Regions from separate parts of the Chryseobacterium amylolyticum genome, predicted to be linked through region 2. Evidence: riboswitches for the same ligand, from Rfam matches in the RefSeq annotation. Region 2 holds a riboswitch; each other region holds the start of a gene.

Region 1 (4,871 bases), on a different contig from region 2:
TTATTAAAAGATAAAACAGGGTCACACCAGACCTCACCAGATATTTTTGTAAATGTGGGGACTTTAAGCCTAAACCTTACAAACCCATTGGTGAATAGCCTGACTTCTGTTCCGGTTGGTAATTCCATCAATATTACTGCTACAACCAATGTCAACGCAACATTTCAGTTAAAAGCCAACGGAACGGTTGTCAACACTACGACAACACCTTCACAGTCCTATTCTTACAGTTATACCGTTACCCAGGATGCCAATATGGAGCTCGTTGCGACGCAGGGATCCAGTTCAAAAAACGCTGCATTTATTCTGCAGGTTCCGAGAAATGTGGTTTCTGAAGCAATACCGAACTGGATAAAACAAGGAATCAATTATCACCCGACAGATCAGACTAAAGTAGGATTGGCTTTATATGCGCCGGGTAAAAATTTCGTCCATGTTATCGGAAGCTTTAACAACTGGGTAGTGAATGATACGTATTTAATGAAAAGAGATACCACCAATCCTGATCTTTACTGGATTGAACTGATTGGACTGACTCCACAGCAGCTTTATACTTTTCAATACAGAACCAATGACCTGAGAAAAGTAGCAGACCCCTATTCACCACAAATCCTGTCTTCATATGATGATCAGTGGATTTCGGCTGCCACTTATCCGAATTTACCTGCATTTCCGGCCGGGCAGGGTTTTGAAGTTTCAACATTTAAAACCGGGCAGACTGCTTATAACTGGCAGGTGACCAACTTTCAAAGGCCGGCAAAAGAAAACCTGGTAGTCTATGAATTATTATTAAGGGACTTTACACAGGAAAAGAACTGGCAGTCATTGATCAATAAAATTTCTTATCTGAAGAATTTAAAAATCAATGCGATAGAACTGCTCCCCATCATGGAATTTGACGGAAACCTTTCATGGGGATACAATACCTCATTCCATTATGCATTGGATAAAGCCTACGGAACTCCTGAAAAATTCAAAGAATTTGTAGACCTGTGCCATCAGAACGGAATTGCAGTGATTCTCGATGTCGCATTTAATCATGCTACAGGACGTTCACCTTTGGTGAGACTTTGGAATATAGATCCGGATGGCGACGGTTATGGAAATGTAGCTCCGGACAATCCTTACTTTAATCAGGTTCCGAAACATTCATACAATGTATTCAATGACTTTAACCATACAAGCCCTTCAACGCAATATTACGTTGAAAGATGCCTTCAGCAATGGCTGACAGAATATCACATAGACGGATTCCGCTGGGATTTAACCAAAGGATTCACTCAGAGCTGTTCTGAAAATGATGAAACCTGCACCAATGCCTATCAGCAGGACAGAGTAGATATTATGAAACATTATGCAGACAGACAGTGGGCAATCGATCCGAATTCATACATGATTTTTGAACACCTGGGAACAGATGCGGAAGAACAGCAGTGGGCCAACTACAGAATAGCAGAAGGAAAAGGTGTTATGCTTTGGAATAAACAGACAGATCCTTATAATCAGAATACGATGGGATATAAGGAAAACAGCAATTATGACCGTATGAACCACAGCCTTCACGGTTTTACCAACATGAGTGCTGTAGGCTACGGAGAAAGTCATGATGAGGAAAGGCTGATGTTTAAAAACCTTGCTTACGGTGCAGTAAACGGAAGTTATGATGTTAAAAACCTGAATACTGCTCTTGACAGAATGAAAACTTTCGGTGCAACTTTCTTTACCATTCCCGGCCCGAAAATGATCTGGCAGTTTGGAGAATTAGGCTATGAATTCAGTATTAACAGATGTGCGGACGGTACCATCAACAGTGGTTGCAGAACCGATGAGAAACCTGTCGCATTCACACTGGGATATGATACCAATGCAAGCAGAAAAGCAGTATATGATACATGGGCAAAAATCATTACCATCAGAAATGCCCATCAGATTTTCAAAACCAAAACATACAGCATAGAGTCCAATAACCTTACGAATGACCCTAATGGGCTGATCACCAGAATTTACCTTTACGATACGGCTATTACTACAGGAATAAAGAATGTGGTGGTATTGGCCAATTATACAACTACTGCACAAAATGTGGTTCCTTATTTTCCTTATACAGGCCAATGGCAGAACCTTATGGATGACAGTATTTCGGATGTGGCTTCTACAACGGCTCCGATTACTTTGCAGCCGGGAGAATTCAGAATCTTTGGAAATTATGCAGGTGCTTTGTCTGCAGCAGATGTAAATGCAGACAACAAACTATCGCTTCGGATTGCGGATAATCCGGTACAAAACGAAACGGCAAAATTAATTTTTAATAAAGTGAAAAACGGGGAAATTTCCATTTTTGATATGACCGGTAAAAGGTTGAATTCATTCAAACTGGATAAAGAAGCCGGAACCTATGAAGTGAAAGTGAACTATCCGGCAGGAACCTATCTGGTACAGCTGAAGTCAGACACAGGAACCGCCATTCAAAAGATGATGATTAAATAAAAACAGATTATGAAGTTGTTTAGACTGATAAAAATGTTGATTTATTAAAACCATTAAGAAGGATTTGAGAAATAAAGTATAGTTAAGGTGAATCATTCTGATTTTTAAGCTTAAAGCCAAGCTTGTCTTAATACTCTTAAACTCTTATTACATCTTAATGGTTCAAAAATAAAAGTTTAAACAATTTCTATAAAATAAAGGCAGATTTGCAGACAGCAGATCTGCCTTTTTGTTCATTTAAAAAAATAGTCTACTTTTGCAGTAGATTTATCAAGAAAGGTGGAGGGATTTGGCCCGGTGAAACCTTAGCAACCTGCACGGTTCCGGAAGTGCGAAGGTGCTAATTCCAACCCGAGGGGAAGATAAGTGAAATGACTGCCTATATGAATCCCATTTCTTGAAGTCTTATGTATCTGCGGAAAAAACCGCCGAATAAGTTATGATCAATTGGGAAGAACAAAATGAAAAAAATAAGTACAGCTGTATTATTGCTTGGAGCAATCTGGGTGGCTGCTCAGGAGAGCGGGAATAAAGAGAAAGAAATTGAAGATATTATCATTGTTGGAAACCGTAATGTCAAAAGGACAAAGCTGGAGACACCGGTTCCGGTAGATGTTATTAATATCGACAAAATTCAGAAGAGTGCTCCGCAAATGACTGCCCAGGATCTGCTGAACTATGTGATTCCGTCATTTAATGCAGTAAGGCAATCCGCTTCAGACGGCACAGAGCATATTGACCCTGTTACCTTAAGAGGAATGGGTCCGGATCAGGTTCTGGTATTGCTGAACGGAAAAAGAAGACATACAACATCTTTGGTAAATTATCAGAATACAGTAGGGAATGGTTCTGTGGGAACAGATCTAAGTACCATTCCGGTGATTGCCATTGACAGAATTGAAGTTCTGAGAGACGGGGCAGCCGCACAGTACGGATCTGACGCCATTGCAGGAGTCATCAATATTATTCTTAAAAAGAATGCCGGGGCATCAGCAAGCCTTACTTACGGTATAAGCGGCAGAAATGATGGCGATACATATCAGGCAGGAGCGAATTACGGTGCTTCATTAGGAAAGAAAGACGGTTACATCAATCTTTCACTGCAGCTAAGCCACAGAGGGAAAACAACAAGAACACAAAATCATGATCTGGATATTTTCGGGGATAATTTTGCTTATGAATTTGCAGGTGATGATGAAGCCGTAAAAGCTGCCAGAGCTGCGGATGATGCAGAAATTCAAAAAAGAGGACTAACACGTGACGATTTTAATTTTCAGATCGGGGATGCACAGATCAGACAGGGACAGTTATTTTTCAATGCAGAATATCCTTTTAATGACCATTTTAAACTGTATTCTTTCGGAGGTTTCAGCATTAAGGAAGGAAAAGGTTTTGGCTTCAGAAGGCTCCCGAGTGAAAAATCTAACGTAGTTTCATCCATTTACCCGAATGGGTTTCAGGCAACGCTGGCATCCCAGATATACGATATTTCTTATGCTGTTGGAGCAAAATATAATATCAGTGACTGGCTTCTGGATCTTAGTAATACATTGGGAAGCAATACTTTCAATTACAATGTAAACAATACGAATAATGCTTCATTAGGAGCAAAATCCCCAACAAGTTTCTACGCCGGAGCACACAGCTTCCTACAAAACACCATTAATCTTGATGTTTCCAGAAATATAAACCGTTTCAATATTGCCTTCGGGGGAGAATTCAGATTTGAACAATATCAGATCAAAGCTGGTGATGAAGCTTCTTATGCCCAGTATGATGCCAACGGTAATATCGCCACCGAAGGTTCAACAGTGCTTGGTGCAGGCGGATCTCAGTCCTTTATCGGATTTTCTCCGGATAATGCACTGAAAAAGGACAGGCATTCCACAGCGGTATATGCAGATGTTTCCTATGATCTGGATAAAAAGTTAAACATTGATGCGGCTGCAAGATTTGAAAACTATTCAGATTTCGGAAATACATTGAATGGAAAGCTTGCTGTACGATATGAATTTGTAAAAAATTATGCAGTAAGAGCAGCTGTGGGTACAGGATTCAGGGCTCCTTCCCTTCAGCAGCAGTATTTTAATAACTCCTATGCGGATATTTCTACTTCCGGCGAGAAAATTGTTACCAAAGGAATCTTTAGTAATGATAGCAAAGCCGCAGCAATTCTTGGATTTGATAAGCTCAGGCAGGAAACTTCAGTCAATGCAAGTGCCGGATTTACCCTGAAACCTTTAAACAATCTGACCATCACTATAGATGGATACTGGATTAAAGTGAAAGACAGAATTGTGATCACCAGTAATATTACCGACACAAGGCTAGATCAGTTTAAGGTTGAAAGCGGAAGATTTTTCGCCAATGCCATTGATACAGAA
Region 2 (4,871 bases):
TTATTCATTGCTTATTAAAAGGTAAGTCTTGGTTTTATCAGTTTCGCAACAGTGGCAGTCCATCCTGTTTGGTGGGAAGCTCCTACGCCCCGGCCGTTATCTCCGTGGAAATATTCAAAGAATGTAATATAATCTCTGAAATGTTCATCATAATTGAATTTTGGATTATCTCCATTGAACGCTCTTTTTCCATTTTCATCCTTTAAAAATATAGAACAAAGTCTTTTGCTGATGTTTTGAGCTACTTCATCAAGATTTCTCTTATCTCCGCTACCTGTTGGAAGCTCTACTTTCAGACTGTTTCCATAATAATAATGGAATCGCTGCAGACTTTCCACAATCAGGAAGTTGATAGGGAACCAGATGGGGCCACGCCAGTTACTGTTTCCGCCAAACATACGGCTGTCACTTTCTGCCGGGGTATAATAGACCATATTTTCCGTTCCATGCACAGAAAATACAAACGGATTTTCTTCGTATACCTTAGACATGGCCCGGATTCCGTAGGTACTTAAAAATTCTTTTTCATCAAGCATTCTGGTCAGAACTTTGGTAAGTCTGTTTTTGCGGAGAATACTCATAAGGTGTTTTCTCCCATGTCCTTCTTCATCCCAGTGAGAAACGAGTTTGGTAAGCTCCGGCTTATTTTTTAAGATCCATTCCATTCTGCTTCTGAAATTCGGCATCTTTTCCAGTAGACGGTGGTCTACAATCTCAACAGCAAACATGGGGATTAAGCCAACAATACTTCTTAATCTTAAAGAAACACTGTCTCCGTTTCCAAGCTGCAATACATCATAAAAAAATCCGTCTTCCTCATTCCACAGACCTTTCGTTCCTTCACCCAGATTTTCCATCGCTTCAGCGATGTAAAGATAATGTTCAAAAAACTTGATGGCCATATCCTCATACACCTGGTAATACTGGGCAAGTTCCATCGCAATACGCATCATATTCAATGCATACATGGCCATCCAGCTGGTTCCGTCTGCCTGTTCAAGATGCTGGCCGTCTTTTAAAACCATATTGCGGTCAAAAGCCCCGATATTATCAAGACCAAGGAAACCGCCTCCGAAAATATTTTTCCCGTTTTTATCCTTTCGGTTCACCCACCATGTAAAATTAAGGAGCAGCTTCTGGAAAACTTTCTCTAAGAATAATAAATCCGGTTTTCCGTTGTTCTTTTCATCAATCTTAAAAACACGGAAGCATGACCATGCATGCACAGGCGGATTCACATCACTCATATTCCACTCATAAGCGGGAAGCTGTCCGTTAGGGTGCATGTACCATTCTTTCGTAAGTAATAACAGCTGCCCTTTGGCAAACTCCGCATCAATGATGGAAAAAGGGACGCAGTGAAATGCCAGATCCCATGTGGCATACCACGGATATTCCCATTTATCAGGCATAGAAATAATATCTTTATTATGAAGATGATTCCATTCCGTATTTCTTACATATTCACTAAAGTTTCTTGGCGCTTCAAAGTTCGGATCACCTTTCAGCCATTTCCCGATATTATAATGATAGAACTGTTTGTTCCAGAGAAGTCCGGCAAATGCCTGTCGCTGCACATTTCTTTCATCTTCATTCACGGTATCGCTCTGAATCTCCTGATAAAACTCTTCAGCTTCAGCCTTTCGGGTATTGAAAATTTCATCAAATTTTTCAAAAGGTTCATCGTTTTCTTCAGGACATAACCTGAATTCAAAAACTTTTGATTCACCTGCAGCCACAACTTCATCAATGAGAAAAGATGCTTTGGTTCCTCTTTTTTCAGGATTTACAGTGTCTCGTCCGTGAATTATAAAATCATTGATTCCGTCTTTAAAATAAGAATTATCTGTTTTAGGAGTACCGTAAAGTTTTGGAGTATTTGTTTCGTTTTCACAGAATACACTTTGTGCATTTGTATTTCTGGAATACAGTTTTTTAATTGAAATACTGTCGTGGCCAATGGTAATACTTCCATCCTGAGAAGCACTCAGCTCTGCCTTGTAGGTATTATATCCCCATTTCCAATTGTTTCTGAACCATGCAGTTGGTGCCACCACAATAGGAGCTTCATGCTGGCTTCGGTTGCAGACTGTCACTCTGGTCAGAATATCATTGTGATCAGCTTTACAGTATTCAATAAAAATATCGAAATACTCATCATTATCAAAAATCCCGGTATCGAAAAGCTCATATTCCGGTTCTTTTTTACTGCGCTTTCCATTCTCAATAAGAATATCATCATACGGAAACTCATTGATCGGATATTTATACACCATCTTCATATAGCTGTGAGTAGGTGTATTATCCAGATAATAAAAGATTTCTTTAATGTCTTCTCCATGATTTCCCTGAGGGTTGCTCAATCCGAAGAACCTTTCTTTTACCATTTTATCTTTTTTGTTCCAGAATGAAAAAGCAAAGCATAAAAGCTGCTTTACATCAGAAATTCCGGCTATCCCTTCTTCACCCCAGCGGTAGGCATAGCTTTCTGCATTATTATGATTGGTAAAATTCCAGGCATTCCCGTTCGGGCTATAATCTTCGCGTACATTTCCCCACTGCCGGTTGCTTACATAAGGTCCCCAGTTTTTCCATTTGGTATCTTGTAATCTTTCTTTTTCGGCGGTCATATGTCATCATTTTTCCATACGAAGTTAGTTTTTTTGAGAAGTAATTCCAATTTTTTTCATCTGAATAATTATTAATATGGCGTTGAAATGCTTGTATTTAAGGGCTTTTTTAAATATTAAAATAATTTTTTTTTGAAATTAAAAGAAAAGAACTACCTTTGCACCATTCGTTCATTCAAATATTGAAAATGTTATCAAGAAAGGTTGAGGGATTAGACCCTGTGAAACCTTAGCAACCCTTTGCGCAAGTAAAGAAGGTGCTACGTTCTACCAAAATAATTTTGGACAGATAACTTACTGAAGTTCTTTTCAGCCATTTCCTGTGGCATTTTCAATTGTATTTAAATATAATAGAATTGAAAACAGAACTAAACTATATTAATCTTACGTATCAAACAAATTCCCAAAAGGAATACCATATCCCGTTAAGCTATCAGCTTTTTGGGAAAGATCTGTTTACAGCCCCTGTCATCTTAATCAACCATGCCCTTACCGGAAATTCAAATGTATCCGGAGAGAAAGGCTGGTGGAAGCAGCTGGTAGGAGAAAATCAGATTGTTGATACCGATCAATATACAGTTCTGTGTTTCAATATACCCGGAAACGGTTATGACAATTTTTTAATTAAAAACTATGAAGACTTTACTCCTTCAGATATCGCTGCGATATTTCTGAAAGGGCTTGAAGCTTTACAGATCAAAAAACTATATGCCATTATCGGGGGCTCTCTGGGGGGAGGAATCGCCTGGGAAATGCTTGCCCAGCAGCCGGATCTTGCAGAGATATTTATTCCCATTGCCTGCGATTACAGAACGCACGACTGGCTTCATGCGCAATGTCTGGTTCAGAAATTCCTATTAAATGATAAAGAAGAACCATTACAGAAAGCAAGAATTCATGCCATGTTGTGTTACAGAACACCGCAGTCACTCAATGAAAGATTTCAAAACCAATATAACCAGGAAAAACAACGCCTGGAATCAGAAGACTGGTTGGTTTATCATGGTAATGCTCTAAACGAAAGGTTTAGTTTACAAGCTTACAAACTGATGAACCATCTCCTGATGAATATAAATGCTGATGAACCATCTCTGGAAACCATACAGACACGAATGCACATGATCTCCGTAGATTCAGACTTATTTTTTCCGGCTTCTGAGATCCGGATGTGTTTTGAAAACTTGAAAGAGAAAAATAAGAATGTTTCTTATCACGAGATCCAATCTATACACGGGCATGATGCCTTCCTAATGGAATATCAACAATTAAATAATATCATAAAAAACATTTTACAGGAGAAATGAAAAATGCTAACGAAATAAAATTTTTGAAGAACAGATCAATCGTCAAGTTTGAAGGAGAAGATTTTCTGGGAGAAATCGGGATTGACGGACGAATTTTTAAAGCGCTTACCTTAGCGCGTATCAGTGTAGGAGTAATCTCTCAACAAGCGGTAGAAAACGGAATTTCTATCCTGGTTCATGAAAATGATGCAGAGAAAGCAGTCGCTTGTCTTATCGATGAATTCGAAGCGGAAAGAAAATCAGGAAAAGTTTCCCAGATCTATAGTATTAATAATGTTTCCGTGATCGGTTTTGTAGCGGAAGATTTCAATAAGGTCTTTGCTGAGCTGGCAAGAAACAATGTTTTCCCGTTGCTTTTAAACCAGGTGGCAGGAGAAAACAGAGTTAATATCGTAGTGACTTCTTCCCAGGATGAAAAAACAAGAAATATCATAGAATCTGAAATTTTCAAAAAGCCAAAGACGGTTCACCTGGCAATCATTGGTCACGGAAACGTAGGAAAGACCCTGATAGAGCAGGTACTTGAATCTGCAGAAGAAATTAAAAAGCGTAAAAAAATAGACCTTAAAGTAGTTGCAGTAGCCAATTCAAAGAAAATTGCCTTCAACAAAAAAGGATTTGATGCCAATTGGGGTGATGAGGTTTTAACCGCTGAACATCCATCGAATGTAGAAGAGTTAATCAATTTCTCCAACGAAAACCAACTCGAGAACCTGATCGTTGTGGATAACACGGCAAGCAAAGACTTTGTCAAGAATTATCATGCCCTGGCAGAAAACGGTTTCGATCTGGTTTCTTCCAACAAAATTTTCAATACCCTTCCGATAGAAGAATACAGAAAACTAAGATATACGTTGAACAAAAATAACAGACGTTATCTGTATGAAACTAATGTTGGTGCAGGATTACCGTTAATTGATACCATCAAATTATTACA
Region 3 (4,871 bases), 160 kb from region 2:
TCTTATGAAGAATTATACCAGGCTGAAGTTTCTCCTGAAAATCAGGGATTTGAGAAAGCTGAGCTTACAGAATCTGGCGCGGTATCAGTAAAAACAGGAATTTTCACAGGTCGTTCACCTAAAGACAGATATATTGTTCAGGATGATGTTACAAGAGATACCATTTTCTGGGATGGTAAAGTAAATTTACCTACAACTGCGGAAATTTTCGGGTCTTGTAAAGAACTAGTGATGAATCAGCTTTCCGAAGCTAAGAAAATTTATGTTGTAGATGCTTTCTGTGGTACGAATGCAGACACAAGACTTAAGGTAAGATTTATCGTTGAAGTAGCATGGCAGGCACATTTTGTGACCAATATGTTCATTCGTCCTTCTCACTATGAGCTTGAAAACTTCGGTGAGCCGGATTTTACAGTAATCAACGGATCAAAAACAACAAACCCTAACTGGGAAGCTCAGGGGCTTAACTCTGAAAACTTCATCATGTTCAACCTTACTGAAAAACTACAGATCATCGGAGGAACATGGTACGGAGGTGAGATGAAGAAAGGAATGTTCGCAATGATGAACTACTATCTTCCATTAAAGGGTATGGCTTCAATGCACTGTTCTGCCAACGTAGGAGAAAAAGGTGATGTTGCTTTATTCTTTGGTCTTTCAGGGACAGGGAAAACTACTCTGTCAGCAGATCCTAAGAGATACCTTATCGGTGACGACGAACACGGATGGGATAACAACGGAGTATTCAACTATGAAGGCGGATGCTACGCTAAAGTTATCGACTTATCTGCAGAAAAAGAACCGGATATCTTCGCTGCCATCAAGAGAGATGCACTTCTTGAAAATGTTGTGGTGAACAATGGAGTAGCAGATTATACAGACGGATCAATCACTGAGAACACAAGAGTTTCTTATCCAATCTATCATATCAACAAAATTGTATTACCTTCTAAAGCAGGTCACGCTAAGAAGATTGTTTACCTTTCAGCAGATGCATTCGGAGTACTTCCTCCGGTTTCTATCCTGAATGAAGATCAGGCTCAGTACCACTTCCTTTGCGGATATACGTCTAAATTAGCCGGAACAGAAAGAGGAATTACAGAACCAGAACCATCTTTCTCTCCTGCATTTGGTGAAGCATTTCTTACATTACACCCGACGATGTATTCTAAAACACTGATCGGTAAAATGAAGGAACATGGTGCTAAAGCCTATTTGGTAAATACAGGTTGGAATGGTACCGGAAAGAGAATTTCTCTGAAAGATACAAGAGCAATTATTGATGCAATCATTGACGGTTCTATTGACAATGCTCCTAAAACTCAGGTTCCGATCATGAACCTTGAAATTCCTACTGAATTGCCAAATGTTTCTACAGGTATCCTGGATCCTAGAGATACTTATGAAAATGCTTCAGAATGGGAAGAAAAAGCAAAAGATCTTGCTTCAAGATATATTAAAAACTTTGAACAGTACTGTGGTACAGAAGAAGGGAAGAAGTTAGTTGCTTCAGGACCTCAATTGCAGGAACAGACTATTTAAAAGTTATCAATAAGCATCAAAAAGCCTCATCACTGATGAGGCTTTTTGATTAAATTTTTTTACAGCTCTTAATCAATTCATTTTGTTCATCCAGTTTATGGATTGTTGATTTAATTAATTCTTCGCTTAGATTTTTTATGATCATAAAATGTCTTGAAGAAAAGTAAGATTCTTCATCCAATATTTTCTCTAAATACTTTGGAGTAGTGAAAGTCAGCCAATATTTTTCTTTATTGGAAAGTTCAATGGTGACTTCTATAGCATCAGATTCAGTATCCTCTATTTCATCATCAATATGAATAGAAGTTATTTCTGGTTCATTGTTTAAACTAAAATAAAAATCAGAATACCATCTCAGTTTTCCTTCATCATTCCAGATTCTTATATTTTCATCATTTGTTTCTTCAACGATATAAGATTTTCTTTTCGTTAATTGCCCGGAATATATCCCAATATTTTTACAGTAAATCTTATCCTTTATATTCATAAATTATTCTCCTGTATGCATAATTATCTGTAAGGATCCGTGCGGTCTGAAGGGGAATATAAGCTAAAAATTACTTCAAGCTCAATAAAGCCAATCTGTATCCATCCATTCCAAAACCTGATAAAACCGCATCCGTATTGGCTGCTGTTACAGATTTCTGTCTGAACTCTTCTCTTTTGTAGATATTACTGATGTGAACTTCGATTTTAGGCTTTCGGATATTTTTTAAACAATCCGCAATGGCATAAGAATAATGAGTATAAGCTCCCGGATTAATTACTACTGCATCAAAATCACCTTCCTGAAGCCTGTTGATAAGTTCCCCTTCAATATTCGACTGATAATATTTTAATTCGTGAGAATGAAACTCGGATTTTAAAATTTCCAAATAACTCTCCATAGAAACGCTTCCATAGATTTCCGGTTCCCTGGTACCTAAAAGGTTAAGGTTTGGTCCGTTTATAATTAAAACTTTCATACTATAAAATTAAAAAGTTTTTCCAATAAAATCACATAGAAATTAAACTGTGCTGGATTTTTATGTCATTGAGTTATTAGTAATGATATTTGTCATGTTTAAAAATAATGTAACGCTTGTAACTCCTTATTGTATTGAGTTTTATTAAAATTTTATGTTAATTATTGAAAATTTATCATGAAAAAACAATAAGTCTACTTGTTTTGTAGACTAAAAGTTTTTAGCTTTGCAACCATATTTCGATCGGCTTATAAAGAAAGATGGAGGGAACTGACCCTGTGAAATCTTAACAACCTACCCGTGGGGGCAAGGTGTTACATTCAGCCTTTTAAGGAAAAATAAGCATTTGGTTTATCGTATTTATCGATGCCCTTTGCTGACTTTTCTGCAAAGGGTAAATTTTTAATATATGATAAATAAAATTGATTATGATTAGCAAAAATTTATTCAATTCTAAAATATGGATGCCTCCGGTAGCTGCATTTTTTTTAGGAGTAGCTAATGTAAATGCGCAGAATTCAAACCCCAAAAAAGACAGCCTTCATGAAAAGGAGATTGATGAAGTGGTAGTGGTAGCGTATGGAAAAGCAAAAAGAAACAGCTATACCGGTTCTGTGGCGACAATTTCCAGTGATAAGATCAATAACAGACCTGTTACCAACATTACCAAAGCATTGGAAGGGCAGGTAGCGGGGATTCAGACGACAAGTGCATCTGGCCAGCCGGGTGCTGTTTCAACCATCCGAATCAGAGGAATTGGTTCAATAAGTGCTTCCAGCGATCCATTATATGTAGTGGATGGAATTCCTTTTGACGGTAACCTGAATTCTATCAGTCCGAGCGATATCGAATCTATCAGTGTTCTGAAAGATGCAACAGCAAGTGCTCTGTATGGTTCAAGAGGAGCAAACGGGATTATCATTATTACCACAAAATCAGGAAAAAAAGGAGAAGCCAAAGTTAATTTTAATATCAGCCAGGGTTTCTCCGGAAGAGCAGTAAAAGATTACGAGCAGGTCAATACCGATCAGTATTTTCAATTATATTGGGAGGCGTTGAGAAACGGATATCAGTCCGGGAAAGTTTCTTCCCAGCAGGCAGCTCAGATGGCTACAGATAATCTCGTTTCAACCCTTGGGATCAATCCATACGGGACAGCTTATCCGAAACCTGTAGGAACCGATGGAAAATTATTATCGGGTGCATCACCACTCTGGAATGATGACTGGAGAGATATTTTACAGAGAGTAGCATCAAGAAACCAGGTGGATCTTGATATCAGCGGAGGAAGTGAGAAAAGCAATTACTTCTTTTCCCTTGGTTATCTGGATGACAAAGGGATGGCTATTGAATCTGGCTTTAAAAGATATAATACCAGGCTGAAAATTAATTCTGAAGTTAAGAAATGGTTGAATGTTGGAGTAAACTTAAGCTATACCAACAGTATTCAGCAGGCACCTACTTCTTCGGATTCCAAGGCCAGTAATATCATCAATGCAGCAAGATTCATTCCTTCATTCTATCCTTATTATGAAAGGAATGCGGATGGAACCTACGTTTTGGGTGCTGATGGAAATCCGGTTTATGATTTTGGAAAATACAGGCCTACGAATGCTTTACAGAATCAAAATGCGGCTGCAACCCTTCCGTTAGATAAAAACGAAAATAAAGAAGATAACTTTTCAGGAAAAGGATTCATGGAATTCACTTTTTTACCGGAGCTGAAATTCAAAACGAGTTTTTCTGTTGATCTTGTGAATTATAACGGACATTATTATTCAAATCCATTGCTTGGCCAGGGAGCAGAAATTGGAGGTTCGGTAACGAAAACGAATACCAGAACGCTTTCGTATACAACCAGCAATATTCTGACCTATGATAAAAAGTTTGGAAAGCATCACATTAACGCGTTAGCAGGACAGGAATTTTATAAGTACGATTATCAGACAATTTCCGGAACAAGAAGCCAGTTTTCATTGCCTTATTACTATGAGCCGGACGCTGCATCACTGCTGGGAAGTTTCAGTGGAAACAGCAATAAATTAAGCTTATTGAGTTTCCTTGGAAAAGTAGAGTATGATTATAATAATACTTACTTCATTTCAGCATCAGGAAGAGCAGACAGTTCTTCAAGATTTGCAAAAGATAACAGATGGGGAAGATTCTGGTCTGTTGGTGGTTCATGGAAAATATCCAATGAAGAATTCATCAAAAGCTTAAATGTTTTCAATCAGTTGACATTACGTGCCAGCTATGGAGGGCAGGGGAATGATAAATTACTTCGTCCAAATGGTCAGCCCCTTTATTACGCTTATCAGGAATTGTACAGGTTTATCAGTCTTGGCGGAGAACCGGGGACCACCC

The links. Region 2 has a riboswitch for S-adenosylmethionine ahead of ACR1PO_RS11910 (alpha/beta fold hydrolase). Riboswitches for the same ligand answer to the same signal wherever they lie in the genome.
Region 1: another riboswitch for S-adenosylmethionine. It lies ahead of ACR1PO_RS20670 (TonB-dependent receptor plug domain-containing protein); the one in region 2 lies ahead of ACR1PO_RS11910 (alpha/beta fold hydrolase).
Region 3: another riboswitch for S-adenosylmethionine. It lies ahead of ACR1PO_RS11150 (SusC/RagA family TonB-linked outer membrane protein); the one in region 2 lies ahead of ACR1PO_RS11910 (alpha/beta fold hydrolase).

What each region holds. Positions count from the first base shown of each region.
Region 1 covers NZ_JBPCHX010000008.1:172,611-177,481, reverse strand. The annotation lists gene ACR1PO_RS20675 (alpha-amylase family glycosyl hydrolase) at 1-2,487, shown strand, start outside; SAM riboswitch class I at 2,752-2,856, shown strand; gene ACR1PO_RS20670 (TonB-dependent receptor plug domain-containing protein) at 2,949-4,871, shown strand, end outside.
Region 2 covers NZ_JBPCHX010000003.1:694,077-698,947, forward strand. The annotation lists gene ACR1PO_RS11905 (MGH1-like glycoside hydrolase domain-containing protein) at 15-2,630, opposite strand; SAM riboswitch class I at 2,819-2,926, shown strand; gene ACR1PO_RS11910 (alpha/beta fold hydrolase) at 2,987-3,934, shown strand; gene ACR1PO_RS11915 (ACT domain-containing protein) at 3,931-4,871, shown strand, end outside.
Region 3 covers NZ_JBPCHX010000003.1:537,006-541,876, forward strand. The annotation lists gene pckA (phosphoenolpyruvate carboxykinase (ATP)) at 1-1,542, shown strand, start outside; gene ACR1PO_RS11140 (hypothetical protein) at 1,592-2,029, opposite strand; gene ACR1PO_RS11145 (type II 3-dehydroquinate dehydratase) at 2,100-2,507, opposite strand; SAM riboswitch class I at 2,753-2,852, shown strand; gene ACR1PO_RS11150 (SusC/RagA family TonB-linked outer membrane protein) at 2,936-4,871, shown strand, end outside.